3 regions of the Paraburkholderia sp. SECH4 genome follow, and region 3 is predicted to be linked to each of the others. Evidence: riboswitches for the same ligand, from Rfam matches in the RefSeq annotation. Region 3 holds a riboswitch; each other region holds the start of a gene.

Region 1 (10,331 bases), on a different contig from region 3:
CGCTCGCCGCAGGCTTCGATTCTGGCGCTGGTGGAGATCGAGCGGGCGCGCAGCGAGCCGGTGCTCGCGCGTGGCCTGCTGGAACGCATCGAGCGTTATGCGCAACGTGCGCTGACGCTCGCCGACGATTTCGTGCAACTCGCGCGCGCCGAATCGCAAACCTATGTGCTCGAACCGGTGAGCATGACCGAGCTGTTGATCGACGCCAGCGACGAAGTCTGGCCGCAGGCCCACGCCAAGCGCATCACGCTGCAAACCGATACGGCCGGCGGGACCGATGCCGACGACGGCCACTGGATCTGCGCCGACCGCTCGCTGATGACGCGTGCACTCGTCAACATCCTGAACAATGCAGTCAAGTACAGTCCGCCGGATACGCGGATCACGTGCAGCCTGAAGAGCGTCGGCTGTCTCAGCGCACCACGCGGCCTGACGCAGATGGCCGCGCCCGCTGCGGCAAAACGTGTATCGTGCACGATTCGCGACGAAGGCTATGGGATTCCCGAGGAGCAGCAGGCGGGCCTGTTCGAGCGCTTCCGGCGCTTTCACGAGACGGAGCGGCCGGAAGTGGGCGGTGCCGGATTGGGCATGGCATTCGTCAAGACCGTCGTGACGCGCCATGGCGGCGATGTCGAGGTGGTCAGCGCGCCGGGCAAGGGGACCGCGTTTACGATTTCCCTGCCGGCACTCGACGAAGCGCAAGCCGACGTGCCCACAATGCCACGCTCATGACTATGAACACTCATCTTATCGAAGCGAGAAGCCGGTGAAAGCGATATTGATCTGTGCTGCGCTGGCCGCGGCGAGTCTGACTGGATGCGCCGGTTTGAACGCCGATGTGCACACGGCGAATCCCTCGGCCGTGCTGCAGGGCGAGCGCACCTATACGATTGCGCGCATGCCGTCGCAGGATGTCAGCGCGGATCATCCGCAATTTGAAACGATGCTGCGCGATGAGCTGGCGAAGAACGGCTTCACCGATTCGGCGGGCAAGTCCGCGCGCTATTTGCTGTCGATTGCGTATGACACGCGGCCGGCCGCAATCGGCGTGGGCGCGAAGGACTGCGCGCCAGGCGTGTGCGAACGCTCGCCCGAACCGCCGTTTTCGCTATTCGGCGGACGCGCTTATCAGCACGCGCTGACGCTGCGGTTTTTCGAGCAGTCGAGCGGACAGGAAGTCTACAAGGTGAGCGCGGCCAGCAGCGATCGCGATGCCGACCCGCTGCATGCGATGCCGGTGCTGGTGAAAAGCGCGCTGGCAAAATTTCCGTTCGATGCGCCGCCCGACTGGCGCGTGAAACTGCGAACCGATCAGGCGGGCGGCGTGCCGGATGTGGTTTCGGTCAAGCCTGTTCAGCCGTAGCAGTCAGAGGTCTGCGCCCCCGTTATTCCGGCGCTTTGTCGTCTGCCGGCCAGCGATTTTCGAACACGCAATCGGCGAGCGGCATGCGGCTCGCCCAGCGTTCGGTTTCCAGCATCGGCTCGCTATAGAACTGATCGACGTGGCCGAGACACAGGATCGCCACCGGCCGTGCGCCCTCGGGCATATGCAGCAGCGTACGCACCGTGTCGACGTCGAATAGCGACACCCAGCCCATTCCCAGACCTTCCGCCCGTGCGGCCAGCCACATGTTCTGGATCGCGCACGCCACGGAAGCCAGGTCCATTTCCGGCAAGGTGCGGCGTCCGAAGATGTGACGCTCGCGGCCGTCCATCAGCGCCATCACCAGCAGTTCGCCGCATTCCAGCATGCCTTCCACTTTCAGCTTCATGAACTCTTCGCGACGCTTGCCGAGTGCGTCGGCGGTGGCGAGGCGTTCGCTTTCGACGCTCGCGTGCAGCGCCGTGCGCAAAGCCGGGTCGGTAATGCGCGCGATGCGCCATGGCTGCATGAAGCCGACGCTCGGCGCATGATGCGCCGCATCGAGCAGGCGTTGCAGCACGGCAGGGTCAACCGGGTCGCGCACGAAATGGCGCATGTCGCGCCGCTCGTAAATCGCGCGGTAGACGGCTTCGCGTTCGGAATCGTTAAAAGGCTTCGCCATGGAACAGGGCGGCCGTGAAGGCCGGGTTGGAGGGCCAATAAGCATGCATATAGGTTGCCACGATCGAGCCGGCGCGGAATACGGCCTCGCCGGGGGCATCGTTATTTGGCCGGGTGGCTGAACGCAGCGGCGTGAGCGGCGTCGTCAGCTTTGAGTAGTGAAATGTGTGGCCGGTCATTGAACCGTGCAGGCTGTCGATCTGTTGCATGCCGAGCGCGGTGAAGCGCGTTTGCATTGTTGCATGGCCGGGCAGCAGGCCGAGCATCGGCGTTGTGGTGCCGCCCGTGTCGGTCAACTGTTCAAGCAGGTAGAGCATACCGCCGCATTCGGCGACGACCGGTTTGCCTGCTGCAGCATGCGCGAGAATCGTTGCGGCACTGCGCAGATTGCGGGCGAGCAATTCCGCATGCAGTTCGGGATAGCCGCCTGGCAGGTACAGGGCGTCGGCATGCTCCGGCAGCGCTTCATCGGCGAGCGGTGAGAAATAATCGATGTGCGCGCCGAGTGTCGCCAACAGCGTGACGTTGGCCGGATAGATGAACGAGAATGCGGCATCGCGCGCAATGGCGATGCGCTTGCCTTCCAGAAGACGCGGCGGTGCTTCTTCTATAGGCGTGCCGAATTCGACCGGCGGCGGCAATTTGGCCAGCGCGGTTTGCGCGAGCGCATCGGCGGCGCGATCCAGACGTGTGTCAAGATCGTCGATCTCCGCCGCCTGATGCAAGCCGAGATGGCGGTCGGGCAGCTCGATCTCGTCGTTGCCGCTGATGTGCCCGCACCAGCGCAGGTCCGGCGGCAAAGTCTCTTCAAGCATTTGCGCGTGCCTTGGCGAACCGACGCGATTGGCGAGCACGCCGTAAAACGGTACCTCCGGCCTGAATTGCGCAAGGCCGAAAGCGACCGCGCCGAAGGTCTGCGCCATGGCTTTCGCCGAAATCACCGCGAGTACCGGCACGCCGAATGTGGTTGCCAGATCTGCGCTGCTCGGCGTGCCGTCGAACAGACCCATCACGCCTTCGATCAGAATCAGATCCGCTTCGGCGGCCGCCTGCGCGAGCAGATTGCGACAGGCCGACTCACCCACCATCCACAGATCGAGCGACAGGACTGGCGCCCCGCTGGCACGCGCCAGGATCATCGGGTCGAGAAAGTCGGGGCCGGTCTTGAATACGCGCACGCGTCGCCCCTGTCGCCGATGGTAGCGAGCCAGACCCGCGGTAATCGTGGTCTTGCCTTGGCCCGACGCGGGCGCGCTAATGAACAGGGCGGGGCACGCGGACATCGCTCAGAACTCCACGCCACGCTGCGCTTTCACGCCTTGCTCGCGATACGGGTGCTTGACGATGCGCATTTCGGTGACGAGGTCGGCGGCTTCGATCAGCGCGTCCGGCGCGTGACGGCCGGTCACCACCACGTGCAGCATCGCCGCGCGCGCGTTCAGTACCGACAGTACTTCGTCGAGCGGCAGGTATTCGTATTTCAGCACGGTGTTCAGTTCGTCGAGGATCACCATCTGATAGTCGCCGCTTTCGATCATGCGACGTGCTTCGTTCCACCCTTTGCGCGCGGTGGCGATGTCGGCGTCGCGATTCTGCGTGTTCCAGGTGTAGCCGTCGCCCATCGTGACGAAGTCGCAATTGGCGATTGCGCCGAGGAAGTCGCGCTCCGACGTATGCAGCGCGCCCTTGATGAATTGCACGACGCCGAGGCGCATGCCGTGCCCGAGCACGCGCACGGCCATGCCGAACGCTGCGGTGGTTTTGCCTTTGCCGGTGCCGGTATTGACGATAAGCAGACCTTTTTCGACGGTGGCGCTGGCCTGCTTTTTCTCATGGCCCTCGCGCCGGCGTTCGGTCATGCGCTGATGGGATTCGGGATCGGTCTTCATGGGAGGTCCTGTTCTTGAGCGTCGGTGTTTGTGTGTTCGCGGGCGGGGCGGGCGGTGGTCGATGCTATCGCGACTGTGACGCCGGCGTGTACGGTTTTGCGCACGAGTAGCCGTGCGTTGGGGGTGTCGGCTGCAGACGAGGCAACTGGGGTAATTGATCCAACCGATGCATGGGCCGCACCAGGTACGCTGGCTGCACCAGATTCGGCCGCCGCAGCGAGCAAGGCGCACGGCTCACAGACGCCGTCTATGCCGAGATGCTCGCGTGCGGCCGCCGACGGATCGTCCACGGAGATCGCCGCAATTTGCTCGCGGCTGAACAGCTTCAGCGGCAGCGCATGACGTGCGCAGAATTCGAGTAAGCCGGCTTCCTGGGCTTTGACGTCGACCGAGGCGATCGTGCTGATTTCGTCGAATGGATGCGAGCCGAGCGTGGCACGTACAGCCGTTTCGATTTCCTCGGCGGAGCTGTGCAAACGACAACCGATACCGACCGTTAGCGTTTTCATTGCGTGTCCGCGGGGTTCGCTGCCAACATTCACCGCATGCCGCGCCAACGCCAGCGACGCCACACCGCCGATCACCACGATCGCCGGCGAGCCGAGCCCGGCGCGCGAGACCGTATCCGCGAACTCGCCGAGCCGCGCGAGCGCATGCCGTTGCTCGGGGCGCGTAGCCGATTCGATCGCCGCGCACGGCGTATCGGCGCTCATCCCGGCCGCGAGCAACGCGTCGACGATTTCGTTCAGCCGCCGCATGCCCATGTAAATCACCAGCGTCATCCGCGTGGCGACGAGCGCGGCCCAGTCCGGCTCGCCGCTGCCGGCGCCGTGTCCGGTGACGAACACCACACCTTGCGCGTGATCGCGATGCGTCACAGGAATGCCGATTGCCGCGGGCGCCGCAATCCCGGCGGTGATGCCGTTGATCACGTCCACGCGGATGCCCGCGGCATGTAGCGCTTGCTGTTCTTCGCCGCCACGGCCGAACACGAACGGATCGCCGCCTTTCAAACGGGCGACGCTGCGTCCCGCCTGCAGATGTTCGAGCATTTGCGCGACGATGCCGGCCTGCGGCGTCGACGGATGCCCGCCACGTTTGCCGACGTACACGACCAGCGCGTCGGCGCGCGCGAACTGCAGCACGTCGGGGTTCACCAGATCGTCGACCAGGACCACATCGGCTTGCGCCAACGCGCGCGTTGCCTTGAGCGTCATCAGTTCGACATCGCCGGGGCCGGCGCCGATCAGCCAGGCGCGGCTCATTGCGGCGTGCATGGCGTGCGCCATGTCGTGATAAACGGAAACGGATGAGGCTCGATGAGGCCGGAGGCGACGGAAATTGAGGTCATGCGGTGCTACGGATTACGCGCGACGAATAACGCTGCTCGCCGCGTTTCTCACAGGGAAACGCCAACGGCCGCGCGACGTCGTGCTTCAGCGCCTTCACATCCGTCCCTCGCGGATTCCGGCGGCCGGCAGCGTGACGTTCGCTGCCTCCGCGTCTGGCCGGTATCCGGGCTGGCGGCCTCATGCGTTTTGCCTTCCCGTCCGGATTCGTCGGACAGTGGCATCAAAAACGCATGCGCGATGCGAAAGCACCGCAGGTCGCTTACCGTTGCGGGGACAGCACAGGTTGAGCGCAGCGAGCGCGGCCTGTTTCCCGTTTAACTGCACATGCGAACGCATATGCGGGCACCAAACGCGCGCATACGATAGCACACGGCGGGCCGCGCCGGCACTGTGGAAAGGCCTTGCCGCAGCCCGCGGTTCCTTGACGGCACGGGGCGCTCGGCCTACACTCGCACGCACTTTGGTGCTCGCGTGCGCGCTCGTGCGCATGCAGTTAAACGGGAAACAGGGTGCCCACCTGCAATGGACCGGGTCAACCTGTGCTGCCCCCGCAACGGTAAGCGAAAAGCGGTGCGTTCAAGAGCGCCGCGGAGCCGGCTTCGATGTCCACGCGCAAGGCCGCGTCGGCATATAACCACTGGGCGAGAAACCACTCGTCCGGGAAGGGGAAGCGGCGCTTTCGCCAGCCCGGATACCGGCCAGACTACGAAGAACGACCATCGCGGGGATGCGGTGGCGCGTTCATGACCTCATTCTCGTTTTCTGTTTTTCGGTTGCCTCGGCAACGCCGTTGTTCGTCCCCGTGTCTGGTTAATGTCGTGGTTTGGGGCATGTGCCCCGTTTGCCCAACCTGTACACAATGCGCCGGCGTGCACGAGCAGCTCCTACGGATGGACCTCACGATGCAAACTCAAATGCGCAAGATCCCCGTCACCATCGTCACGGGCTTTCTCGGCAGCGGCAAGACCACGCTGCTGCGGCACATTCTTCAGCATGCGGGCGGCAAGCGCATCGCGGTGATCGTCAACGAGTTCGGCGAACTCGGCATCGACGGGGAAATCCTCAAGGGTTGCGGCATCGGCTGCGATGAAAACGGCGTCGAAACCGAAGGGCAACTGTATGAACTCGCGAACGGCTGCCTGTGCTGCACCGTGCAGGAAGAGTTTTTCCCGGTGATGGAAAAGCTGGTGGAGCGCCGCGAGCAGATCGATCATGTATTGATCGAGACGTCCGGCCTCGCATTGCCGAAGCCGCTGGTCCAGGCGTTCAACTGGCCGCAGATCAAGAATAGCTTTACCGTCGACGCGGTCGTTACCGTGGTTGACGGCCCGGCCGCGGCGAGCGGCCAGTTCGCCGACAACCCGGTCGCCGTGGATGCGCAACGCAAGGCCGATCCGAATCTCGATCACGAATCGCCGTTGCACGAATTGTTCGAAGACCAATTGTCGGCGGCCGATCTGGTGATTCTGAACAAAACGGATCTGCTCGACGACGCGCAGCAGGCTTCTGTCGAGGCCACCATCCGCGAAGAAATTCCGCCGCAAGTGAAGATCGTGCGCGCGCAGATGGGTCAACTCGACCTGCATACGCTGCTGGGCCTTGAAGCGGCGTCGGAAGAAACGATTCATCTGCGCCACGACCATCACGGTTCGGCCGAAGACGCCGATCACCATCACGACGAGTTCGATTCGGTGGTGGTGCACGCGAATGTTTCGTCGCGCGAAGCCGTGATCGCCGCGTTGCAGGGCCTCGTCGAAACCAACACGATTTACCGCGTGAAAGGGTTCGCGGCGTTGCCGGGTGCGGCGATGCGCTTGGTGATCCAGGGCGTGGGCCGTCGTTTCGATAGTTATTTCGACCGGCGCTGGCAAGCGGGTGAAACGGGCGCAGAGCAACAAAGCCGCTTCGTGCTGATCGGCGAAGACCTCGACCAGGCCGCGCTGCAACAGGCATTCGACGCTGCGTTGGGCGCCGTCGCGAACAGCGCCCAGCCGCAACAGGCGTAACCTGTCATGCATCTGCTGCGCACTACGCCGGGCGGTTTTGTCGACGATACACAGGGCGTGATCCGGATCGATCAACGGCCCGCCGATATCGTGGTGCTCAGCTCCGCGGATACCACGCTGTCGTTGCTCGCGAGCGTGTTTCCTCGTCTGGGCGCGGGTTTTCCGAGCGTGCGGCTTGCGAACGTCACGTATTTGCGGCAACCGGCTTCGGTCGATTTCTATGTCGAAGACGTGTTGCAGCATGCGCGTGTCGTGGTGGTCGATCATCTCGGCGGCGAGGCGTACTGGCCGTACGGCATCGAACAGGTGGTCGCGCTCGCCGAGCGCAAGCAGCAGACGCTCGCGATGTTCTCCGGCGATCTGCAGGAAGACCCGAATCTCCTCGCGCGCAGCACCGCCGACGCCGATCTGTGTCATCAGCTATGGCGCTATCTGCGTGAAGGCGGCCCGCAGAATGCCGAGGCGTTCCTGCGCTTTCTCGCGTACCGCGCGCTTGGCTGGGGGCGCGAGCCTGCGCTGCCGCGCGCGTTGCCTGCCGCGACGCTCTACCATCCCGAACGCGACACGCCGACCATTGCCGACTGGCAGGCGCGCTGGCGGGAGGGCGCGCCGGTCGCTGCGATTCTGTTCTACAAGGCGCATCTGCAAGCGGCCAACACGGCCGTGTTCGACGCCCTGATCGATGCGCTCGAAGCGCAAGGCCTGAATCCGCTGCCGATCGCGATTACCTCGCTTAAAGACGCGATGAGCCGCGACGTCGTACAGCAGTTGTGCGCGCAACATGATGTCGCGCTGGTGCTGAATACAACCGCATTCGCCGCGTCCGCTATCGATGACCCCGAGCCGCTTGCGCTCGCCGGCGACGCGCCGGTGATGCAGGTGATCCTGAGCGGCGGCAATCGCGAGGATTGGGTCAAGGACAATCAGGGCCTCAACTCGCGCGATATCGCCATGCATATTGCGCTGCCGGAAGTGGACGGCCGCATCATCACGCGGGCGATCAGCTTCAAGGGCCTCGCCTATCGTTGTCCGCATACCGAAGTCGACGTGGTCCGCTACCAACCGGACCTCGAACGCGTCGGCTTTCTGGCCGAATTGAGCCGCCGCTGGTGCCGTCTGCGCACGCTCGATAACGCGGACAAGAAACTTGCGCTGATCCTCGCCAACTATCCGATGAGCGAAGGGCGCATCGGCAATGGCGTAGGGCTCGACACCCCGGCCTCGGTGGTCGGCATTCTGTCCATGTTGCGCGATGAGGGATATCGCGTGGCCGAGCTGCTCGCCGACGGTGACGCGCTGTTGAAGAAGCTGACCGAAGGCGTGACCAACGATCCGGTCGTGCGTGACTTGCGGCCTGCGTTGCAAAGCCTCGCGCTCGACGACTATCTTGTGTACTTCAATGCGTTGCCCGCCGAAGCTCGCAATGCGCTGAACGCGCGTTGGGGCTCACCCGAGCAGGATCCGACACTGCGGCGCGGCCGTTTCATGATCGCGGGCTGGCGTTGCGGGCAGGTGTTCGTTGGGATTCAGCCGTCGCGTTCGCGCGAGCAGGGCGATTACGCGAGCTATCACGACGCTGAACTCGTGCCGCCGCATGCGTATCTGGCGTTCTATTTCTGGCTGCGTCATCAGTTCGGCATCGACGCGGTCGTGCATGTCGGCAAGCACGGCAATCTCGAATGGCTGCCCGGCAAGAGCGTCGCGTTGAGCGATGCCTGCTGGCCCGATCTGATTCTCGGCCCGATGCCGCATCTGTATCCGTTCATCGTCAACGATCCGGGCGAGGGCAGTCAGGCGAAGCGTCGCGCGCAGGCCGTCATCATCGATCACCTGATGCCGCCGCTCACGCGCGCCGAAAGTTACGGGCCGTTGCAGGACCTCGAGCGCCAGGTCGACGAATACTATGAAGCACTGATGGTCGACCCGCGCCGCTCGAAGCTGTTGAGGCGCACCATTCTCGCGACCATCGTCGAGCATAAGCTGCATGACGAGTTGAGTCTTGCGGAGCCGAACGGCCAGGACGATGAAGATGCGCTGCTGACGCGCGTCGATGCGTGGCTGTGCGAGTTGAAGGAGGCGCAGATTCGCGACGGCTTGCATACGTTCGGGCAGTCGCCTGAGGGTGTGCAGCGGCGCGATACGTTGCTGGCGCTGGGGCGCTTTCCGGTCGGCGATGGCCAGGGCGGCAAGGCTGGTTTGATCGACGCGTTGGCGCGCGATCTGCTGATGGATCATCTGTTCGATCCGTTGTCGGTGGACTGGGCTGCGGCGTGGGACGGTCCACGTCCTGAGGTATTGCAGCGGGTGAGCGATGCGCCCTGGCGGCATTGTGGCGATACACGCGAGCGTCTGGAACTGCTGGCGGCTGAGATGTTGCGTGAAGTGTGCGGCCATGAAACGTCCGATGCGGCGCCCGCAAGCGGAACTTTGCCGCAAGCCGAACGCGTGATCGAACGTCTGCGCAACGACGTATTGCCGCGGCTCGACGCCTGCGGTCCGCAGGAAATGCTGAACCTGAAGCGCGGCCTTGAGGGGCGTTTCGTGCCGCCGGGGCCGAGCGGTTCGCCGTCGCGCGGACGGCCCGACGTGCTGCCTACCGGCCGCAATTTCTATTCGGTCGATACGCGCGCAGTGCCGACGCAAGCGGCATGGTCGCTCGGTTTGAAATCCGCGCAGCAGTTGATTGAACGGCATTTGCAGGAGAAGGGCGACTATCCGCGCGCGATCGGCCTCTCGGTATGGGGCACCGCGACCATGCGCACCGGTGGCGACGATATCGCCCAGGCACTCGCTTTACTCGGCGTGCGGCCGAAGTGGGCTCCAGGCAGTCATCGCGTGACCGATTTCGAAATCATGCCGATCGAGGCCTTCGACCGGCCGCGTATCGACGTCACGTTGCGCGTATCCGGCTTTTTCCGCGATGCCTTCGCGAACGTGATGCATCTGTTCGACGCCGCCGTGCAGGCCGTGGCCGAACTCGACGAGCCCGAAGAACTGAACCCGATCCGCGCGCGTGTGCTGCGCGAACGCGACGTGCTGA
Region 2 (10,331 bases), on a different contig from region 3:
AGCCGACCGGCCGGCGCTCGTGCAACGGCCTGTTCACTTCCGCGCGCACCTCGAGGCCCGCACTCGATACGGGCACGTAGGCCTCGCCGGAAGTGCTTGCGCCAGCGATAACCTGTGTGGGGAAAACAGCCTCGCCAGGAGCCGCAGTCTGCTTGTAGGACACTGCCCGGCCGGCACCTTCCGAGACGATCCGGCCTGCTTCGAGCAACACGTCGAGACGACGTTGCAGCGTGCGGCGTTGCATGGGATGGCGGCGCGCAGCAAGTGCCGCTGCAAGCGCACGAACGCCTCGCCCCTCGGCGCTTGCAGCGATGAGCTGCTCGATCAGATCCAATTCCTGCTTGATGCCACTGCTGTTCATGCGCGCCACCCTTTTGCCAATGTGTCGCAATAAATCCTAATCGCGACACTTTTTCATGACATTGTGGCACAAATCGCGCGAATCGCGACACTTTTTACGTCTTAAAGTGTCACGATTTCTGTTTTCGCGACAAATTTCCCGAAAAAAAAGTGTCACGGATAAGGCTGAGCTGACGCGATTCGGGGGGCTGCAGGGACCAAGCCCCTTCCCTCACACATTCCACCTCACCAATGACCACTGCTGCGTCTCATCATCCCGGCGTAGCCAGACAATCCCCGCCATCTCCAACGACCAGCGCAGACAGCTTTCCACCGGCACCTCCAACACCAGCGAAGCGATCACCCGCATGACGCCGGCATGCGTGACCACGTACGCGGGCGACAACTCGCGTGTCTGCGCAAACGCGTCGAACCACGCCCGCACCCGCGCGACGAATTGCGCGACGCTCTCGCCGCCATGCGCACGCGCGTGCTCGAAGTTAGCCGCCCAGGCGTCGAGCAGCTCGCGATCGATTGCGTCCCAACGCTGCTCCTCCCAATCGCCGAAATTCATTTCCTTCAGACGATCGTCGTGACTGAGCGCGCAACCGAAATCGTTCGCCATGACCGCGGCCAGTGTCGCGCAACGCGTCAACGGGCTCGACATCAACACACGCGGCGGCGGTATCTGCAAGGCCGCCAGTTTCAACGCAAGCGCACTCGCCGATACCTCGACATCTTCGGCGAGCGCCACGTCGCTGTGGCCGTAGCACACCCCTGAATCGAGCGCGACGGCAGGATGACGGATCAGGACGATATCCATGCGAGCCCCACGAGGTAGATGCTCAGTTCAAAGATCTGTTGCGCGAAGCCGAGGCAGTCGCCGGTGTAGCCACCGATGCGTCTGACGAAATAGCGGCCCAATGCAAAGCGCAGCGCCATCAGTACGGCGAGCGTCACGCCGGCGAAGCGCCAATTCGGCGAATCCAGCAAGTTCGGCCAGAGCAACAACGGCAGACCGAACACCGCTGCGCAGAGCAACGCGGGGCCGCTCAAGCGTTGCGCAACCGGTTTGGCTTTGCCTTCGGCGCGCACGTAGTCGAGTGTGGCCAGATAGCTGATGGCGAACACACGGCTCGCGGCATGCGCTGCAATCATCAGACTTGCGGCGCGCATCGGCGGCAACGCGGTGAGCGTTTGCCACTTCAGTGCTAGCGCGATCACGAGCGCGATGGCGCCGAAAGCACCGATGCGCGAATCATGCATGATGCGCAACGCGTCCTCGCGCGTATAGGCGCCACCGAACGCATCGACGCAATCGGCAAGTCCGTCCTCGTGAAATGCGCCGGTGACGAGAAGCGACACCGCCATCGACAGGAGCACCGCCACGCCCGCTGGAAAGACATGCAACGCCGCGAGATAAACCAGCGCGCTCAATCCGCCGACCAATAGACCGACGAGCGGGAAATAACGCGCCGCCGCATTCAGATAGTGCGGCTCATAGCCGACCCAGCGCGGCACCGGCACGCGCGTGAAATAGCCGAGTGCCGTGAAGAAATAGCGGAGTTCAGCGAGCGGATTCATGAGTGAGCCGGACGCACGCTTCTGAATGACTGCGCGTCGTACAACAGCGCTTCGTATAACGGATTACACATCGCGATTTGCGACACCGGCCGATTCGAAGCTGGCCATTTCGTTCACGAACGCCACTGCCGCGCGCAGCAGCGGCACCGCGAGTACCGCGCCGGTGCCTTCGCCGAGACGCATATCGAGCGAAAGCAATGGCAGCGCGCCGAAATGATCGAGCATGCGCCGATGCCCCGCCTCGTTCGATGCATGCGCGAACACACAATACTCGCGGACGTTCGGTGCGAACGCATCGACCACCAGCAACGCAGAGGTCGCGATGAATCCGTCGACAAGGATCGTCATACGCGCTTGCGCGGCAGCGAGATATGCGCCCGTCATCATGGCGATTTCGAAGCCGCCGAAGGTGGCGAGCACCTTGAGCGGATCATTGGAAACGGCGTGATGCGCGAGCGCGGAGGCGAGTACGTTGCGCTTTTTTGCGAGCCCCGCGTTGTCGAGCCCCGTGCCACGTCCGACGCATTCGTCGATCGGCACGCCGCACAAGCGGCTCATCAGACACGCGGCCGACGACGTATTCGCAATGCCCATTTCGCCGAAGCCGATCACATTGGTGCCGAGCGCCGCGTGATGCCGCACACGAGCCGCGCCCGCTTGCATCGCGGCAAGTGCCTGTTCGTGCGTCATGGCGGGTTCGTGCGCGAAGTTGCGCGTGCCGGCCGCAACCGGAATGTCGATGAGCCCCTCCGTCGACGGCAGCGGCGTCGCAATGCCTGAGTTGACCACTTCGAGCTCGACGCCGGAGACGCGGCTCAAGGCATTGATCGCCGCGCCGCCCGTGAGAAAGTTAGCGACCATTTGCGCGGTCACCGCTTGCGGATACGGACTCACGCCTTCCTGCGCAATACCGTGGTCACCGGCGAACACGATCATCGCCGGACGTTCGACCGTGGGGTGTGTCGTACGCTGGATCAGCCCCATCTGGCGCGCGAGCGTTTCCAGCCGCCCAAGACTGCCGGGCGGCTTGGTCTTGGTATCGATGATGTGTTGCAGTTCGGCACGCAGCGTTTGATCGAGCGGTTCGACTTCGGTCAATTCCGGCAAACCTGGCAAAGAAGTCATAGACGTTTCTAAAAGAGAGAGTGTTTTTATAAAGCGCTTAGCCTGCCGGCGTGTCATGCGCCGCAGGCGATTCGTGACGCGAGCGCGGCGCGGGAATCAGCGCCTCATGCTCGCCGTCGCGAATCAGAATCAACGGATAGCCGAACGCGCGGCTCGTCAGCGTGGGCGTCAGCACGTCGTGCACCGGTCCGGCATACGCGCCGCCGTTGCCGTCGAGCAGCAGCGCATGTGTTGCGAAGCGGCGCGCCAGGTTCAGGTCGTGGCACGAAAACATCACTGTACGCCGAGGTTCGCGCGTCCAGGCGGTCAGCGCTTCGAGACAGTCGATCTGATGGTGCAGATCCAGATGCGAGAGCGGTTCGTCGAGCAGCAATAACGGCGCTTCCTGGCACAACACTCCTGCGAGAGCAACGCGTTGACGTTCGCCACCCGAAAGCGACAGCACGTCGCGCGCGGCGAATGCGGCGAGTCCCAAAACGTTCAGCGCGGCATGCGCGGCAGCACGATCGGCCTCACCCTCCCAACCCCAGCCGGTCAGATGCGGAAAACGGTTCAGCATCACGATGTCGAGCACACTCGCGCTAAAGGCGTCCGCAGCGCTTTGCGGCATCAGCGCGCGACGCTGCGCGAGCGGCAATGGCTGCCAGTCGGCGAGACGCACGCCGTCGAGTTCGACATGACCCGCCGACGGCTGCGCCAGACCGGCGAGCGTGGATAGCAAGGTCGTCTTGCCCGCGCCGTTGGGGCCCGCGACGCACCAGATCTCGCCTGCGTAGAATGTATGCGTGAACGCGTCGAGCAAGGTGCGCATGCCCGCACGCAAGGTCAGGCGTTGCGCGCTAAGCGCCGAATGCGGGGCGTTGTGTGCGTTCATCATCGGCGCCTGCGCAACAGCATCCACAGGAACACGGGCACGCCGACGATCGACGTGATCACGCCGACCGGCAATTGCGCCGGTGCGATCACAGTACGCGCAATCAGGTCCGCGCCCATCACCGCGACACCACCACCGAGCGCCGCTGCTGGCAGCAGCATGCGCTGATCGTTGCCGAAAGCGAGCCGCAGCATATGCGGCACGACGAGCCCGACAAAACCGATCGTGCCGGCCGTGGTCACAGCCGCGGCGGCCGCCAGCGACGCCACCAGATACACGCGCAAGCGCAGCGGCATCACAGCAACGCCGAGCGCCTGCGCGGCGGCGTCGCCCCGCAGCAGCACATTCAGACGCGGTGCTGCGGGCACGATCGCCACCAGCACGATGACGAGCGCGGCGAGCGCCGTCCATGGCATCGCGCCGCCGTTCAGATCGCCGGTCAGCCAGAACAGCATGCCGCGCAACCGATTGTCCGGCGCAAGGTTGAGCAACAGGGTGATGACGGCGCCCCAGCCGGCCGCGATCACCGCGCCGGTCAGCAGCAAACGCGGCGACGTATCCTGCGGCTCGCCTCGCCACAACTCACGGCGTGCGAGGCCAAGCACCAGCAGGATCGACACGAAGGCGCCGGCGAACGCGCTGGCATCGACGATCCACCACGCACAACCGGCGATCATCGCGACCAGCGCGAATGTCGCCGCGCCGCCGGAGACGCCTAATACGTAGGGTTCGGCCAACGGGTTGCGCAACAGCACTTGCAGCAGCGCACCGGCCAGCGCAAGCAACGCGCCGCACGCGAAGCCGGCCAGCGCGCGCGGCAAACGCAGCGTGCGCACGATCTCACCGGCAAGATCGCCGGACTCGACATGCGACGCGTGCGACGGCAGCAACGCCGCCAACACGCGCGCTGGCGCGAGCGACACGCTGCCCAACGCGAGCGACGCCATCAGCACAACCAGCGCGACTGCCGCGAGCACGAGCCAGATCGCGGCCGCGCGCTTCGCGCTCATCACGCGCAACGTGGTCGTGGACATCGGGCTCGAGCTACGGTTCATCGGCGCGTTCTCATGCAAATACGTTCGTCACTGCTGCTGCCAACCGACCGTGACATACGCACCGCGCCGCGGCGAGTTATACGAGTAGGCCGTTTCATAGTCCTTGTTCAACAGGTTCTGGATCTGCGCGGCGACATACCACGCCTTCGTGATGTTATAGCGCGCCGACAGATTCACCCCGCCATAGCCGCCCAGCGTGCCGCTGCTATCTTCACGGGCGCCGCTGACGATCCACTCGCCGCCGACACGCCACCCGGCAATGCTGCGATTCACCGCCAGCGACGCGAAGCGCCTTGCACGCCGCACCAGATCGGTATCGCTATCGAGGTCGACGGGATTCTGCAGCGTTACCGACGCGCGCACATCCGTCTTGCCCACATGGCCGCTCCACGATCCTTCGAGCCCCTGCACCTTCGCACGGCCGACGTTCTCGGCCAGATAGATGCCGGGCGTAACCTGCTCGTAGTCGATCAGATTCGAATAACGCGTCTGGAACGCGCTCAGACGCATCACACCAAGCGCGTTCGACGCGTACTGCAACGCTGCTTCGATCGAATGGCTGCGCTCCGGTTGAATCGACGGATTGCCGCTGAGCGGATAGTACAGATCGTCGAAGCTCGGCGCGCGGAATGAATCCGAATAGCTTGCAGTCGCCTTCCAATGCTCGGTGATGTCGAAACCGTAGCCGAGATAGTAACTGTTCGCCCCGCCGAAATCGGAATACTGATCGCGCCGCACGTTGGCCTGAATCTGATTGCGCCCAAAGCGCCCCGTGTAGCCGACAAAGCCCGAATCCACATGCCGGTCGGGAGCGGCGAACGTATCCGAGTCGAGGCTCTGGTCCAGATGCTCATAGCCGACCTGCAGTTTCTGCTGCGCGGCGAGCGCGAAATCGTTTTGCCACGTGTACTGGCGATTGTCGGTATCGAAGCGGCCGTTGTAGATGCCGTTGGTATTCGCCACGCTGCGGTCGTCGCCTTCGGAAACGATGAAGTGCGTGGTCCACCAGTCGGTCAGTTTGCCGTTCGCGAACACCGACACCTGGCGCACTTTGCTGTAGAGGTTGTTCAGATCGGTCGGCACACCGTACGCGTTGTCGTAGCTGTTATTGCCGTTCGACTGGAAATAGGTGACGCCCGCGTCCCACTTGTCGCTGAACTTGTGACGCAGCGAAGCCGAGATGCTTTCGTTCAGATAGCCGTTCGCGTTCGGATTCGCGTTGGGTGCCTGTGACGGATTGAGCGACGAAAAACCGTCGTCTTTCGAGCGCGCGAGCGAAATGCTGAAGGTGGTGTTGCCGTCTTTATCCAGCGCGCCGTTCACACCGGCTTGCTGCGTCTGCGTGTGATAGCTGCCATAGCCCACCGAAAAATTGAAACGCGGCGGATGGTCGCCGCCGTCTTTGGTGAACACCTGCACCACGCCGCCAATTGCGCCGGAGCCGTAAAGCGCGGACACGTTGCCATTCACCACTTCGACGTGATCGATCTGGTCGAGCGGAATCTGCGCGAGTTGCGGCGCGCCCAGGCTCACGGAGTCGACCCGTACGCCGTCGATCAGCAAAAGCGATTGCGTCGACGACGCGCCGCGCAGAAACAGACTCGTCGTGGAGCCCGGGCCACCGGTGCGCGAAATTTGCGCGCCGGGCGCGAGTTGCAGCAGACCGGGCAAATCGGTCGCGGTCGTATCGGCGATGTCCTGCTGATCGAACAGCGTGGTCTGTGGGATCGCATCGGCGAGCGGTTGCGGCCCGCGCTCCGCGGTCACGACAACGGGCGACAACACCGCGGGTGACGAACCGGTCGCCCCCGTATCGGCAGAAGAAGAAGACGGCGACGAAGAAGCAGCAGCAGCTTGCGCATGCACGACGAGCGGCAGGCTCGCAAAGGCGAGCAACGCCGCGCGAGCGATGGGGGACAGCATGGGATGACATTCCTGTGGATAGCGTGCGCGGCCCGCTTCCCCGCGGGCCGATGCGTAACGAGGCGCCCGCGTTGTTTTACGTTTGCGCGGGAACGAACCTCTCCCTCTGGCCGGTATTCGGGCTGGCGACACATCGATCCCGCCTTCCCACGCGTGACGCGCAGTGGCACACTCGCGTGTTCAGCTTCAAACACGCGATCAGGATCGACCTGCATGACGAATGCGGTCGCTTACCGTTGCGGGGGCAGCGCAGGTTAGCGCGTTCAGACGAGGCGCGCGCCCTGCTTCCCGTTTAACTGCGCACACTGTGGAAAAGCGTGCGCGAGCACCAAAGTGCGGCCAGTTTAGGAGCGGCCTTCAGGTCCGTCAAGAATGGTTAATCCGTGCGCAAACTGTTCTGTTAAGTGCAGGTTATTGTCCGATGCATGAGTTGTTTTTCATCATATGGTCGATAAAAGCCGGCACAAAGCGATGTTGTTACGTCTCGAAACGAGACAATTGTCGGAACCTGCGACATTCCGCGCTAAAATGCGATGTCTTTAGAGGACGCAGCAGATGCTCACCGAACTCGAAACACTTTCACAGAATATCGGCAAGCTGATTACGATCAGCCAACGCCACAATGAAGCGCGGCTCGCGCTCGAAGATCAGCTCGCCCAAACGCGTGCCGAAGCAGAGGCCACACGCACGGAACTCGCGCTGATGCGCGAGGAGCGCGATGCGCTGCAGGCGGAACGCGACGCGCTGTCGGCAAAGATCGACGACGCACAGGTGCGCCTCAATGCGATCCTCGAAAAACTGCCGCGGGCCCGCGCGCACAGCGAGCCTGATAATCAGCTCGATCTGCTCGAGGCCGCGCCGCATGAGGAAGAAGCGGAGAGCGACGTCACCCGCCATGGAGAAAATGCATGACCACCAAGCAGATCGAAGTATCGATTCTCGGCGTGCCCTATCGTCTCGCCTGCTCGCCGGAAACTGAAGGCGCGCTGCTTGAAGCGGTTGCACGCGTCGACGCCGAGATGTCGAAGATCCGCAATAGCAGCAACGTGCGCGGCACGGATCGCATTGCCGTCATGGCCGCGCTGTCGCTGGCATCGGAACTGCTTAAGCTGCAAAGCAGCGTGCGGCACGGAGAAGCATTTCCCGCTGAAGAAATCCGGCGTACAATGCACCAGATGAACGAGCAACTGGGTACTGTGATTCAGCAGTACAGCATGTAAAAGTATCTTGTAGCCGGTCCTGAGATCGGCTGCGGATTCAAACGAGGTGCATGAGCAAAGATTCATGCAAACGTTTTGAATTCAATCGGTTTGACTTCCCTGCCTGGTTCGCCAAGGTCATATATTCCTTGAACCAATGCCATGTGCACGGTTGTGGAAATTTGTAGCACGGGTGTGCGCGTCACTCTGTCTGATGTACCCGAAGTGCTGCTAACTGCGACCAATTCTGAACCCCCGGTTCAGGATGCCGGCCTAGCGGCTAAGGCGGGGACCTATTCAAACGGCATCGGACTTCGGTTCGGTGCCGTTTTTCTTTGGGCCTCGATTTTTCTTGCTGTATCAAACCTTTAACGTTCAATTCGATTCATGCGCTACTGGCTAATGAAGTCCGAACCGGACGAAGCAAGCATCGACCATCTTGCCCAGGCACCGCACCATACGTTGCCGTGGACTGGCGTGCGCAACTATCAGGCGCGCAACTTCATGCGCGACACGATGCAGGTCGGCGACGGTGTGCTGTTCTATCACTCGAGTTGTCCGGAGCCAGGCATTGCGGGGCTCGCGGAGGTATCGTCCACCGCGTATCCGGACCCCACTCAATTCGATAAGAAGAGCCCCTACTACGACCCGAAGTCGTCGCAGGAAACGCCGCGCTGGCTACTCGTCGATGTGGTGTTCAAGAAGAAGATCCCGTTGATTCCGCTTGCCGCGCTGCGCGAGCATGAGGAATTGAAGGACATGCGTGTGCTCGTCAAAGGCAACCGCCTGTCGATCACGCCGGTGACCGAAGCTGAATGGCGCTTCATCACCAAACGTCTTGTTTAACGTTGCATACGCACATGTGATCCGTTGCGGCTTGTTTCACGCGCAAGTCTGTGCGCGGATGAAAGCAAACGTTGAGCAAACGTCAAATTAGGGAACCAAGCTCAGGTTACAAGCGCCTAACGGACTCGCAAACGTTGTGCCATCGCATGGAGTTCGCTCCAATCGTGCACAACCTGTTCAAGCAAGGAGTCCAAAAATGACGAAAAACACCGCACGTGCACTCGCTCTCGCTCTCGTATGCGCCGCCCCTGCCGCGTTCGCACTGACGCCGGCCATGGCCCGCGCGCAAGGCGTGACGCAGTATCAGCCCGCCGGCGTGCTGTCGCTGAATGCACAGGCAAGCGCTGAGGTGCCGCAAGACGTCGTCGATATCACGCTGTTCTACGAGCAGGAAGCGAGCGATCCGTCCGCGCTCACCTCCACGCTGAACCAACGCGCCGACGCAGCGCTGCAAAAAGCCAAGGGCGTGAACGGCGTAACAGCTCGCACCGGCTCCTTCTCTATCTACCCGTCCACCGATCGTGACGGCCGCATTTCCGCATGGCGCGGCCGTACTGAAGTTGTGCTCGAGTCGCACGACTTCGCCGCGGCGTCGAAACTCGCAGGCCAGATGGCATCGATCATGCAGGTCGGCAACGTGCAGTTCTCGCTGTCGCCTGAAGCGCAGCGTGCAGCGGAGCAGAAGCTCACCGGTGAAGCCATCAAGTCGTTCCGCGAGCAAGCCGCTTCTTCGGCGCAGGCGTTCGGCTACAACGGCTATTCGATTCGTGAAGTCAACGTCGGCCACAACGGCGTCATGCCCCGTCCGATGATGATGATGAGCGCACGTGCAATGGGTGCCGATGCTAAGGCATCCGCGCCGGTGCCGATCGAAGGCGGCACGTCGACGGTAACAGTCAATGTGTCGGGCTCGGTGCAGATGAAGTAGCGCGTTTTACGCCAGAAGTACCGCTGCAATGAAAAAAAGCCACGGCATGCCGTGGCTTTTTTCCATTGGCTACTCAGCTCACTACGATAAAACGTAGCGCTCAATTCGCACCGACCGTCTGCGCCGGTTCACGCCGCGCACGGCGATAGGACCACACCAGTATCCCGATGCCCACGAGGATCATTGGCAGCGAGAGCCATTGGCCCATTGAGAGACCCATTGCCAGAAGCCCAAGGAAGTCATCCGGCTCACGCGCGAATTCCACCGTGAAACGCGCAAGGCCGTAGCCGATCAGGAACACCGCGGAAATCGCGCCCATCGGTTTCGGTTTGCGTGAGAAGAAGAACAGCACGAAGAACAGCGCCACGCCTTCCAGCGCGATCTCATACAACTCCGACGGATGACGCGGCAGCATGTGATATTGCGCGAACACGTCGTTCAGATGCCATTGCGCGGCC
Region 3 (10,331 bases):
ATATGGCGATTCGACGAACGGCGGCACCAGCAGCACCGCGGCCGACGCGCCCAGCATGGTGCCGAGCGCACGATAAAGCGCCTTGGAGCGGGTCGCGCCTACAAACGGATTCGACACGATGTAGACGGTGGCCATCGCCCAATACGGGCGTGGCAATTCGAGCGAGAGACCGATGTAAAGCGCGATCATCGCCGCGGCAAACGTCTTGACGGAGAAGAGCCAGTCGCGGACGGAGGGATAGACCATAACCCGTTACCCGGCATCCCGGGGATTGGGGGGCGCCGCTGCGTCGGCCGTGAGCACGCCATGGCTCGTGCGTCGCCATTTTCTGGCAGCGACGACCAGGGTGCTGCTGACGGTGCGGCGCAAGGTATCGAGATTCGACATGGCCGCTATTGTATTTCCTAAATATTCGTTAGCAAGCTATTGAATCGGAATTTTTTGTGAAGCGCGGCTTTCGTGCCGCTGTCGCAAAAGCCCGGCTCATTTAGCCGTAAACGCGCTCCTTCACCAGTTCGATAAAGCGGGTCGCCGCGCTATTGCGCAGTCCCGCAGGGTAAGCAAGATGCAGCGGAGCACTTAACTTCGCGGGATTCGTCAATGTGCAATAGACGGTGCCAACCTGGTCGTAACGTTGCATCGACGCCGGCACCAGCGTCACCCCCAACCCTGCTGCGACCAGATTGATCCCCGACACCATGCGCGGCACCTCGCGCGCAATCCGCGGGACGAACCCGGCTTGTCTGCATGCTGCCAGGATATCCGCATACATGCCGGGTGCGCCCGGCCGGCGCACCAGAATGAAGTCCTCGTGCGCCAATGCCTTCAACGACACCTGCGGCCGTTTCTTGCCCGCTCCTTTCAGCAACGGATGCCCGACCGGCAATACCACCACCATCGGCTCGTCGAGCAATAACTCGAACGCCACGCCCTCGCGCACATCGACCGGCTTGCGGAGAAACGCGGCCTGAATCTGCCCCGCGGCCAAACGCTCGATAATCTCCGCCGCATTGAGTTCGGCAAGCTCCACGGCGACCTCGGGACACACCGCGCGAAAAGCCCGGATCGTCTCCGTCGTAAAAGGATGGAACGCCGCCGAACTGGTGAGGCCGATCGAGATCGTGCCGAGCTCGCCGCGCGCAATCCGGTGCGCCCTGTCCACCGACTGTTGCAGGTCCTGCAGCAAGCGTTGTGCGTCTTCCGCAAAGGCCTGCCCCGCGGGCGTCAAGCTTACGCCGCGCGGCATGCGCACAAATAGTTCGAAGCCGATCTCTTCCTCCAGCGTTCGAATCTGCTGCGAGAGGGGCGGCTGTTGCATGGCCAGCCGCTCGGCAGCACGCGTGAATTGGCCTTCCTCGGCAACCGCCAGGAAGTAGCGCAAGTGGCGAAGCTCCATCGTGTTCTGTCTCCTCGGTCGTGCCTTGCTTTCTGTGCATTGCCATATCGTATAGATATGGATGGTGCATAAAACAGGTATTTTACATTTACCACGCCAAATCCTACGATCTCGTCCATCGCATCGATCGAGGTCCGCGTTACCCACGGCAAGCAGGCTCGAGCGCTCCGCGACATAAAACTAAATCGACTGGAGACGATAGTGATAGTCATGCCAAACTGGCCTTCCGCGTGACGCTCGGCATCCGCCACCGGTTCTGAGTTTTCGAACTTTTCAACGACGGATCTGACGATGCACCGCGTTCAAGACAGTGCACGGTGATCAGGAGCAAGCTGCATGACATTGAATTTTTCAAGACGTCTGGCGATGGGGTGTGCGGCAGTGGGTACCGCCATGCTGACAATGCTCACGCAACCGGCATTCGCGGTGCATGCCTACGAGTCGCATCTGAAGCCGGTGGCGACGATCTCGGATACACGGTTCGTGATCGACACGCCGCAAGGGCGAGCTGAATTTCCGCTGTACCTGTCGAAAGACTGGAACGTCGCGCAACCGCAGGTAACGCGCGCGGTGATCGTGATTCACGGCAAATTGCGCAACGCGGACGTGTACTTCCGTACGGCACAGAATGCACGCGACGCCGCCCACGCGGATCTCGACAGCACGCTTCTGATCGCGCCGCAATTCCTTGCCACGCTCGACGTGCGCGTGCATGACGAACCGGCCGATCTGCTGCGCTGGACCGGCGACGCGTGGATGGGTGGCGAAGCGGCGCGGGCGCCGCTGCCCGTCAGTTCGTACGCGGTGCTGGACGCAATCGTTACGCGTCTCGCGGATCGCAAGCTGTTTCCGAATCTGCGGCACGTCGTGTTCGCCGGGCATTCAGGCGGGGGGCAGGTCGTGCAGCGTTACGCGGTGGCGGCGCATAACATCGACGTGCTGGCGAACGAAGGCATCGATGTGCGCTACGTGGTGGCGAGCCCGTCGACGTATGCGTATTTCGATGCACAACGGCCGACCGAGCAAGGTGTATCGGCGCCGTTCGATGCCGCGCAATGCGCCGATTTCAATCAATGGAAATACGGCATGGACAATCGGCCGCCATACCTCGACGACCGCTCGCCCGCACAACTCGAAGCGACTTATGCGTCGCGCCGTATTGACTACCTGGTCGGCGGCGCGGACGACGATCCGCAGCAAAGCGCGCTCGATAGAAGCTGTGCCGCCGAAGCGCAAGGTCCGCAGCGCGTTGCGCGTGCGGAGGCGTATTACCGGTACATCCAGTCGCGTCATCCGGAAGGGCTGAAGCAGAGTTTTCATGTCGTGCCAGGTGTGGGTCACAACGGCGCGCGCATGCTGACGTCGGTCTGCGCATTGTCGGCAATGTTCGACACCCAAGGATGCGAGCAATGAGTGGGGCGAGCGTGAATCAGCGTGACGGTGCGGCGTCCACCGCGGAGGCATCGAACGGACTGAGCCCGCCGATGGTGCGGCGCGCGATCTTTGCCTCGGTGCTCGGCAACGGACTCGAGTGGTTCGATTTTCTGATCTACGGCTACTTCGCGAAGATCATCGCGCTGGTGTTCTTTCCCGGCGGCAGTGGCTTCGTGTCGATCATGCTGACGCTCGCCACGTTCGCCGTCGGCTTTATCGTGCGACCGATCGGCGGCATTCTGTTCGGTATCTACGCGGACCGGGCGGGGCGGCGCAAAGCGCTTTCGCTGCTGATCATTTCGATGGCGGCGAGCACGCTGTTGATGGGCCTCACGCCGGGTTATGCCAGCATCGGCATCGCGGCGCCGTTGCTCGTGGTGCTCGCGCGGCTGTTGCAAGGGCTCTCGGTGGGCGGGCAGTTCGCGACGGCCTCGGCGATGCTGGTCGAGTATGCGCCGTCGCACAAGAAGATGTTCTACGGCAGCTTCAATATGTCCGCGCAGGCGTTCGCGTTGCTGCTTTCGTCAGGCGTCGGTTATCTGCTGACCACGCAGCTCACGCATGAGCAACTGGTGGCATGGGGTTGGCGCCTGCCGTTTCTGTTCGGCGCGTTGGCGGGGCCGTTTGGTTTCTACATCCGGCATCGCGTGGCGGAATCGCCGGAGTTCGAGCGCTTGCTCGATCAAAAGGATAAGCCGCCACGTGTGACGGTGCGCCAGTTCTTCCGCGATAACGGCGACGCGGCGATCTGCGCGATGGGCGTGATCATCATCGGCGCGGCGACCAATTATGTGTGGCACTCGTATCTGTCGGTGTATGTCGAGCGGCAATTGCATCTGCCGCTGTCCACCGCGCTGCTCGGCGCGTTCGTGTCGGGCGTGCTGAATCTGTTCCTGTTTCCGCTGTCCGGCAAGCTTGCCGATCGTTACGGCGCGTACCGGCTGTTCTATCCGATCGTAATCACGTGGATGGTCTGCGTATATCCGCTTTATCACTTCGTCGTGACGAATCCCACGCCGGGGCATCTGTTCATCGCGCAGATGGTCGCGACGGTGTTCCTCGCCGCCATGTCCGGTTCGCACCCCGGCATGCTCGCGACGCTGTTTCCGGTGCGTAGCCGTTCGGCGGGCGTAGCGCTGTCGTACAACATTGCGGTGACGCTGTTCGGCGGCATGGCGCCGCTCACCATCACCGCCTTGACGCATCTGACCGGCAGCAGTTTGACGCCGGCGTTCTACCTGATTTTTGCCGGTTGCGTGTCGCTCGCGATGGTGTATTTCACGCGTTCGGGACGTGAGCCGGGCGGTGCAACGGCGAAGTTCGTCACGCGCTAACCGCCTCTAGCCAGACTGATTAGATGACCCACGAGCTTATTGCATGACCCAGCCTTTGATCACAGATGACGAACGCGCGCCGAATGAACGTCCGGTCGCTGTCGTCGGCAGCCGGCATCTGAGTGTCGCGACGCCTGCGGGCAGCGGCACCGTGCCGGTGTTCGCGAACGGCGACTGGCTTGCGCCGACGCGTGACGTCAAGCGCGCCGTGATTCTGATTCACGGACGCCTGCGCAACGCGGACACGTACTTCCATCTGGCGGAGCGCGCGTGCGCACTTGCTGGTGGCGATGCAGCCGATACGCTGCTGATCGTGCCGCAATTCCTCGCGAGTGCCGACGTTAGCGCGCATGTGTTGCCGTCATCCACGCTGCACTGGGATTGGACTGGCTGGATGGGCGGCGACAACGCCGAAGGTCCGGCGCCGCTCAGTTCGTTCGATGTGCTCGACGCCATCCTGCAGACGCTGGCGTCGCGCGAGCAGTTTGCGTCGCTAACCGAGGTGGTGATCGCCGGGCATTCGGGTGGTGGCCAGGTGGTGCAGCGCTATGCCGTGGTGACGCGAGGTGAGGCGCCGCTCGTCGCGCGCGGAATCGCGCTGCGCTATGTGGTCGCGAATCCTTCGTCGTATGTGTACTTCGATGCGATGCGGCCGACCGCGTCCGGTGCATTCGCGGCGTTCGATGCGGCGGCGTGTCCGTCGTTCAATCGCTGGAAGTATGGGCTCGAAGAGTTGCCGGCCTATGCTTCTAGTGGCGGGGAGGCGGGCTCTGCTGATGCGCTTGAATCGCGCTATGCGCGTCGTGACGTCACCGTGCTGCTCGGCGGCGCGGATTGCGATCCGCAGCATTCGGCTCTCGACCGTTCATGCGCCGCGCAGACTCAAGGCGAGCATCGGCTGGGGCGCGGACTGGCTTACGCGCGCTATATGGCGTCGCGGCATCCGGAAGGGGCGGCGAAGCATCGTACGTTTGTGATCGACGGCGTTGGGCACGATGCGAAGGGGATTTTTGCATCGGTGCAGGGGCTGGCGGCGTTGTTCGGCAAGGCATGAACCGTGCTACCGCCATAAGGCCACCTTTCAAAGGACTGTGCCGACATGAACAAGACCGCGACTCCTCGCGGCCGCCGTTATTGCGACGCCGGCCACCATGTCCAGCCGCGTCGCGAGCGTCGCAACTCGACCATCGAGAGCGGCGCGATCTCGATGCGCGGAAACACGGCTGGCGACGCGCCGAGCGCATGAACAATGGCGGCCCGGATCACTGGCGCGTGCGTGACGGCGACCACGTTTTGCGTGGTGCTCGGGATGACGCTCGTTTTTTCGCGTAACGTACGATTCCTTGCCTCGTTCGCTCCATCATTTGATGCACGGTCTGTTGCGCGGGTCACGTCCTCGCTCCACGCATCGTTTAACGCATCGAGCCACTGTCCCACCCGCTTCACGAGTTGACTGAACGACTCGCCGCCGTGCGCGGCTGCGTCGGGATCATGTGTCCACGCGGCGATGTCGTGCGGTGCTTCGACTGCGAGATCGGCAAGGCGGCGGCCATGCCACAGGCCGTAGTTCATGTCTGCCAGTCCCTCGTCGACCGATGCACCCTGGCTCAGAGCCGCGGCACCGAGCCCCAAGGCCGACGCCGTGTCGCGCGCACAAACGGCCGGGCTGACGAAAACCGCCGCGTCGTCCGGAATCGACAGGCGCGCTCGTGCGGCGGCTGCTTCGGCGAGGCCGCGTGCGTCGAGCGGGTCGTCGGCGGGGAAGCGGCCCGCACGCATCGCCGCGGTCGATGCGTGGCTGATCAGTAACAGCCGTGTGTCCATTCAGTTGATTTCCATAAAGACCGGACTAAAGCGGGACGCCGCGTACATGCTTTGTATTGCCGGGAGGCAAAGTTTAGCGCGTAGAATAGCGTCACTGCGAAGCACGGAAGCCGGTGAGAGCCCGGCGCGGTCGCGCCACTGTAATCGGCATTCATGAGCCGAAAGCCAGACCTGAGCTTCGCACCATCCCTCTTCAATCGACTATCGGGGCGCGTTACCCCCAGGAGATGTCCATTATGACCAACGCTGTTTTCGATTCCACGACACAGCCTGTCGCCCAACCCACGCCGATTCCGCTGCGTGAATTGCTGCCTTGGGTCGTGTTTGGCGGCTTGCTGCTGTTGCTCGCGCTGTATTTCGTTGGTGCGGAACAGGGTGCCACGTCGCTGGTGCCTGGCATGTATGTGCATGAATTCGTGCACGACGGCCGCCATCTGCTCGGCTTTCCCTGCCACTAACGGAGTCGAACATGGTTGGTAAATTGTTGGTACGCGGGATGCTTGCAGGCATCGCCGCGGGATTGCTCACGTTCGGCTTCGCGAGATTGGTGGGCGAACCGCAGGTCGATCAGGCGATTTCCTTCGAGGAAAAGGCCGACGCCGCCAAAGGCGAAGCGCCCGAACCCGAACTGGTGAGCCGCGGCACCCAGGCGGGCCTGGGATTGTTGACTGGCGTGGTCACGTACGGCGCCGCGTTCGGTGGCCTGTTCTCGCTGGTGTTCGCGTATGCGTATGGCCGCGTCGGCGCGCTGAGTGCGCGCGCGTTGTCCGCATGGCTCGCGCTTGGCGCGTTTATTGCGCTGGTGATCGTTCCGAACATCAAGTACCCGGCGAATCCCCCTTCGGTGGGCGACCCCGAGACGATCGGGACGCGGACCGGCTTGTTCTTCCTGATGATCGCGATCTCGCTGGCCGCAATGGTGTTCTCGCTGAAGGTTCGGCGCCGCGCGGCGCTGAAGCTGGGCGCGTGGAATGGCTCGATTGTGGCGGGCCTGGTGTTCGTCGTGATCATTGCTGCCGTGCAACTGTCGATGCCGACGATCAACGAAGTGCCGGCGGCTTTCCCGGCGGTGCTGCTGTGGAAGTTCCGCGTCGCGGCCATCGGCATGCAGGTGGTTATGTGGACGACAGTTGGGCTGCTGTTCGGCGCCCTCGTCGAGCGAAGCAAATTGCTGGCTCCCGCGAGCCGCAGCGCCGCGAAGTCCGCTTACCTTTGATGTGAATGGCGTGACCGCGCGAGCCGCGGTCACGCCGGCGTGCAGCGCGAGAGAAACCAAATACATCAAGTACTTGGCGCGTTTGCAGGAATGTTATCCACAGGCTTGCGAACATTTTCTGTGGACAAGTTCCATGGCCGCATAACGTTATGCGAATCGCTTGGTTGCCCGAAGCCGGGGCAAATCCGACACTCACTCCAATCTCAAGCAAACCGAGCCTGGAGCCATGTCGAATACATCAAACCTGCGCCCATCATGGGCCACTCGCATCACGACACTTCTGCTGCTGGCCGCATCGGCAATAACGACGACAACGGCAATCGCAGCGCCACCTTCGGGCGATCCGATCCTGATAGGCGTCAGCGGCCCGCTGACCGGACAGAACGCTCAGTACGGCGCGCAATGGAAAGCCGGCTTCGATCTTGCATTGGATGAGATCAACAGCCACAACGGCATCAACGGCCGCCCGCTGAACTACGTCTTCGAGGACAGCCAGAGCGACCCGCGCCAGTCCATCACGATCGCGCAGAAATTCGTCAACGACCCGCGCATCCTGATCGAACTCGGCGACTTCTCGAGTCCCGCTTCGATGGCGGCGTCGCCGATTTATCAGCATGCCGGCCTCGTGCAACTCGGTTTCACCAACTCGCATCCTGACTTCACCAAAGGCGGCGACTACATCTGGAGCCCGTCAGTCAGCCAGGCCGACGCGCAGCCGTTGCTTGCCGACCTCGCCGTGAAAACGCTCGGCCTCAAGCGCATCGCCGTGCTCTATCTGAACACCGACTGGGGACGCACCAGCAAGGACGTCTTCGTCAAAGCCGCCAACGAACGCGGTGCGCAAGTCGTGGCGGCCGAGGGCTATCAGTCGGCCGAGAAAGATTTCCGCGCGACGCTGGTGCGCGTGAGCGCTACGAATCCGGATGGCATCGTGTTGATCTCGTACTACTCCGACGGCGCGCAGATCGCCCGCCAGGCGCGCACAAGCGGTATCAACCTGCCGATCGCCGCAGCCAGTTCCGTGTATTCGCCGAAATTCCTCGAACTCGGCGGTGAGGCCGTCAACGGCGTGGCGACCAACACCAGCTTCTTCCCCGGTGAATCCGGGCCTGAAGTGCAAAGCTTCGTTAAACGCTTCGAGGCGAAATACCACCGCGAGCCGGACGCGTTCAACGCTTATGCGTATGACGCCGTCATCATCGCCGCCTATGCGTTGCGCGCCGGCGGTCCCGACCGCAAAGCTGTGCGCGATGCGCTGCCGAAGCTGCACGACATTCCGAGCGTCGTGTTCGGCAAGGCCAATTTCGATCCGGCGACGCGTCGTGTGATCGGCGTGAAAAACATCAACGTGGTGGTGAAGAACGACAAGTGGGCGTTGCTTGAGAGTAAGGCGACGGTTGCCCAGAAGTAGGTATTTCGCTGTATGTCGAACGCTCCGATCATTCACAACATTCACGACTTTTGTGCCATGAGCCTTTTACTCGACCACATTGTGATTCGCGTCCACGACCTGACGCAGACCATTGAAGATTTCACGGCGCTCGGTTTCACCGTGCAGCAAGGCGGTACACATGCCGATGGCGTGACGCATAACGCGCTGATCGGTTTCGCCGATGGCAGTTACATCGAGCTGATCGCTTTCTTGCAGGCGGCGCCGCAGCGTCGCTGGTGGGATGTGGGGCAGCGTCATGGCGATGGATTTGTTGATTACGCGTTGTTGCCGTCGAGCGTGGCTGCTGTGATTGACGCCGCGCATGGGCGGGGCTTGCAATACGACGGGCCACAGGCAGGTGGGCGCGTCCGCCCGGACGGCGCGCGGCTCGAGTGGCAGACCGGCCGCCCGCAAACCAGCGACTTGCCATTCCTGTGCGGGGATATCACGCCGCGTGATCTGCGTGTGGCTGAAGGCGCGGTGCGTGAACATGCGAACGGTGTGCGAGGGGTGGCGAGCTTGACGGTCGCTGTGGAGGATTTGAAGGCGAGTTTGCAGCGGTATCGGGCGTTGCTTGGTTTTGCGGACGCGCGGACGGTGGCTTTGCCGGGACTTGGGGCAGCGTCGGCGACGGTGTCGATTGGCGATGCGTCGGTTGTGTTGCTGAGCCCCGTGCATGTCGATGCCGCGAGTGTTACCCCCGAAGGCGCGGCGTTGCGCCGGCAACTCGCCACGCGTGGGGAAGGGGTGTTGGGTGTCGCTTTGCGCGCTGATGGTAAAGCGGAGTCGCGAGTGCTCGACCGTGATCGCACGCATGGCGCGTGGTTCGAGATCGTCGCGGGATGAGGGGAATCGCCTTTCGGCGCGCAGCGTGCAGCGCTTAGGAAGTTAAGTGGATCAAGTAGTTGGCGCTGTTGTGGGGTTGTTATCCACAGGCTTGCGAACATTTTCTGTGGACAAGTTCACAACAGCTACCGTCCCTTAACGCCGTGGACAAACAAAGTCCAAATCCCATCGCCGCTTACGCGCTCCTACTCCTAAGCGCCCAATTGAACACGGGACCGGTCCGTGGCTTGGCGGCGCGTCCAGCCGGGACGGGTGGTCATCGTGTGGAGCGCAATCAGGTCGCGTCGTGGAAAATCACCCCGAGCGTGTGCCGGTGACCCGACCGCAGGCGGCTCACGCCGTGTCGCAGATTCACCCGATACACGCCGCGCGTGCCCTGCACCGGCCGGTGATGAACCGCAAACACCACTGCGTCGCCCTTGCCGAGCGGCACGACTTCCGTGCGCGACTGCATCCGCGGACGCTGCTCCGTCATGACGAACTCGCCGCCCGTGAAATCCTTGCCTGGCTCCGAAAGCAGAATCGCGACCTGAAGCGGGAACACGTGTTCGCCGTATAGATCCTGATGCAGGCAGTTGTAGTCGTCCTTGGCGTATTGAAGCATCAGGGGCGTTGGACGCAGCTGGCCGGCGGCGTGACAGCGCTCGATAAATTCGCCGTGGGCGACCGGATAGCGGACATCGATATTCATCGCCTCGTTCCAGCGATTCGCCACCGGCGCGAGGCGCGGATAAAGCTCGGCGCGCACCGCCGCTACCAACTGCGGCAGCGGATACGCAAAGTACTTGTACTCACCACGACCGAAACCATGCCGCGCCATCACGACGCGGCTGCGGTACAGATCGTCGC

Evidence for each region. Region 3 has a riboswitch for cobalamin ahead of M0D67_RS07100 (CbtB-domain containing protein). Riboswitches for the same ligand answer to the same signal wherever they lie in the genome.
Region 1: it holds a riboswitch for cobalamin, as region 3 does, so the genes downstream of both, cobA (uroporphyrinogen-III C-methyltransferase) here and M0D67_RS07100 (CbtB-domain containing protein) in region 3, are expected to answer to the same signal.
Region 2: it holds a riboswitch for cobalamin, as region 3 does, so the genes downstream of both, M0D67_RS33995 (TonB-dependent receptor) here and M0D67_RS07100 (CbtB-domain containing protein) in region 3, are expected to answer to the same signal.

Annotation. Positions count from the first base shown of each region.
Region 1 covers NZ_JALOCP010000068.1:3,655-13,985, reverse strand. The annotation lists gene M0D67_RS40400 (CHASE2 domain-containing protein) at 1-732, shown strand, start outside; gene M0D67_RS40395 (DUF4136 domain-containing protein) at 767-1,363, shown strand; gene bluB (5,6-dimethylbenzimidazole synthase) at 1,386-2,045, opposite strand; gene M0D67_RS40385 (cobyrinate a,c-diamide synthase) at 2,029-3,327, opposite strand; gene cobO (cob(I)yrinic acid a,c-diamide adenosyltransferase) at 3,331-3,933, opposite strand; gene M0D67_RS42205 (cobalamin biosynthesis protein) at 3,930-4,442, opposite strand; partial or broken gene cobA (uroporphyrinogen-III C-methyltransferase) at 4,482-5,198, opposite strand; cobalamin riboswitch at 5,422-5,650, opposite strand; cobalamin riboswitch at 5,730-6,003, shown strand; gene cobW (cobalamin biosynthesis protein CobW) at 6,188-7,291, shown strand; gene cobN (cobaltochelatase subunit CobN) at 7,298-10,331, shown strand, end outside.
Region 2 covers NZ_JALOCP010000038.1:11,356-21,686, reverse strand. The annotation lists gene M0D67_RS34025 (Fic family protein) at 1-361, opposite strand, end outside; gene cobC (alpha-ribazole phosphatase) at 572-1,162, opposite strand; gene M0D67_RS34015 (adenosylcobinamide-GDP ribazoletransferase) at 1,147-1,923, opposite strand; gene cobT (nicotinate-nucleotide--dimethylbenzimidazole phosphoribosyltransferase) at 1,987-3,048, opposite strand; gene M0D67_RS34005 (ABC transporter ATP-binding protein) at 3,086-3,925, opposite strand; gene M0D67_RS34000 (iron ABC transporter permease) at 3,922-4,977, opposite strand; gene M0D67_RS33995 (TonB-dependent receptor) at 5,005-6,900, opposite strand; cobalamin riboswitch at 6,991-7,248, opposite strand; gene M0D67_RS33990 (hypothetical protein) at 7,456-7,812, shown strand; gene M0D67_RS33985 (cell division protein ZapA) at 7,809-8,120, shown strand; RNA gene ssrS (6S RNA) at 8,214-8,395, shown strand; gene M0D67_RS33975 (EVE domain-containing protein) at 8,487-8,945, shown strand; gene M0D67_RS33970 (SIMPL domain-containing protein) at 9,142-9,873, shown strand; gene lgt (prolipoprotein diacylglyceryl transferase) at 9,974-10,331, opposite strand, start outside.
Region 3 covers NZ_JALOCP010000003.1:364,324-374,654, forward strand. The annotation lists gene M0D67_RS07065 (FUSC family protein) at 1-246, opposite strand, end outside; partial or broken gene M0D67_RS07070 (MarR family transcriptional regulator) at 292-387, opposite strand; gene M0D67_RS07075 (LysR family transcriptional regulator) at 488-1,396, opposite strand; gene M0D67_RS07080 (alpha/beta hydrolase) at 1,733-2,809, shown strand; gene M0D67_RS07085 (MFS transporter) at 2,806-4,164, shown strand; gene M0D67_RS07090 (alpha/beta hydrolase) at 4,208-5,218, shown strand; gene M0D67_RS07095 (histidine phosphatase family protein) at 5,296-5,988, opposite strand; cobalamin riboswitch at 6,043-6,182, shown strand; gene M0D67_RS07100 (CbtB-domain containing protein) at 6,225-6,446, shown strand; gene M0D67_RS07105 (CbtA family protein) at 6,458-7,204, shown strand; gene M0D67_RS07110 (ABC transporter substrate-binding protein) at 7,431-8,615, shown strand; gene M0D67_RS07115 (VOC family protein) at 8,673-9,482, shown strand; gene M0D67_RS07120 (2OG-Fe(II) oxygenase) at 9,757-10,331, opposite strand, start outside.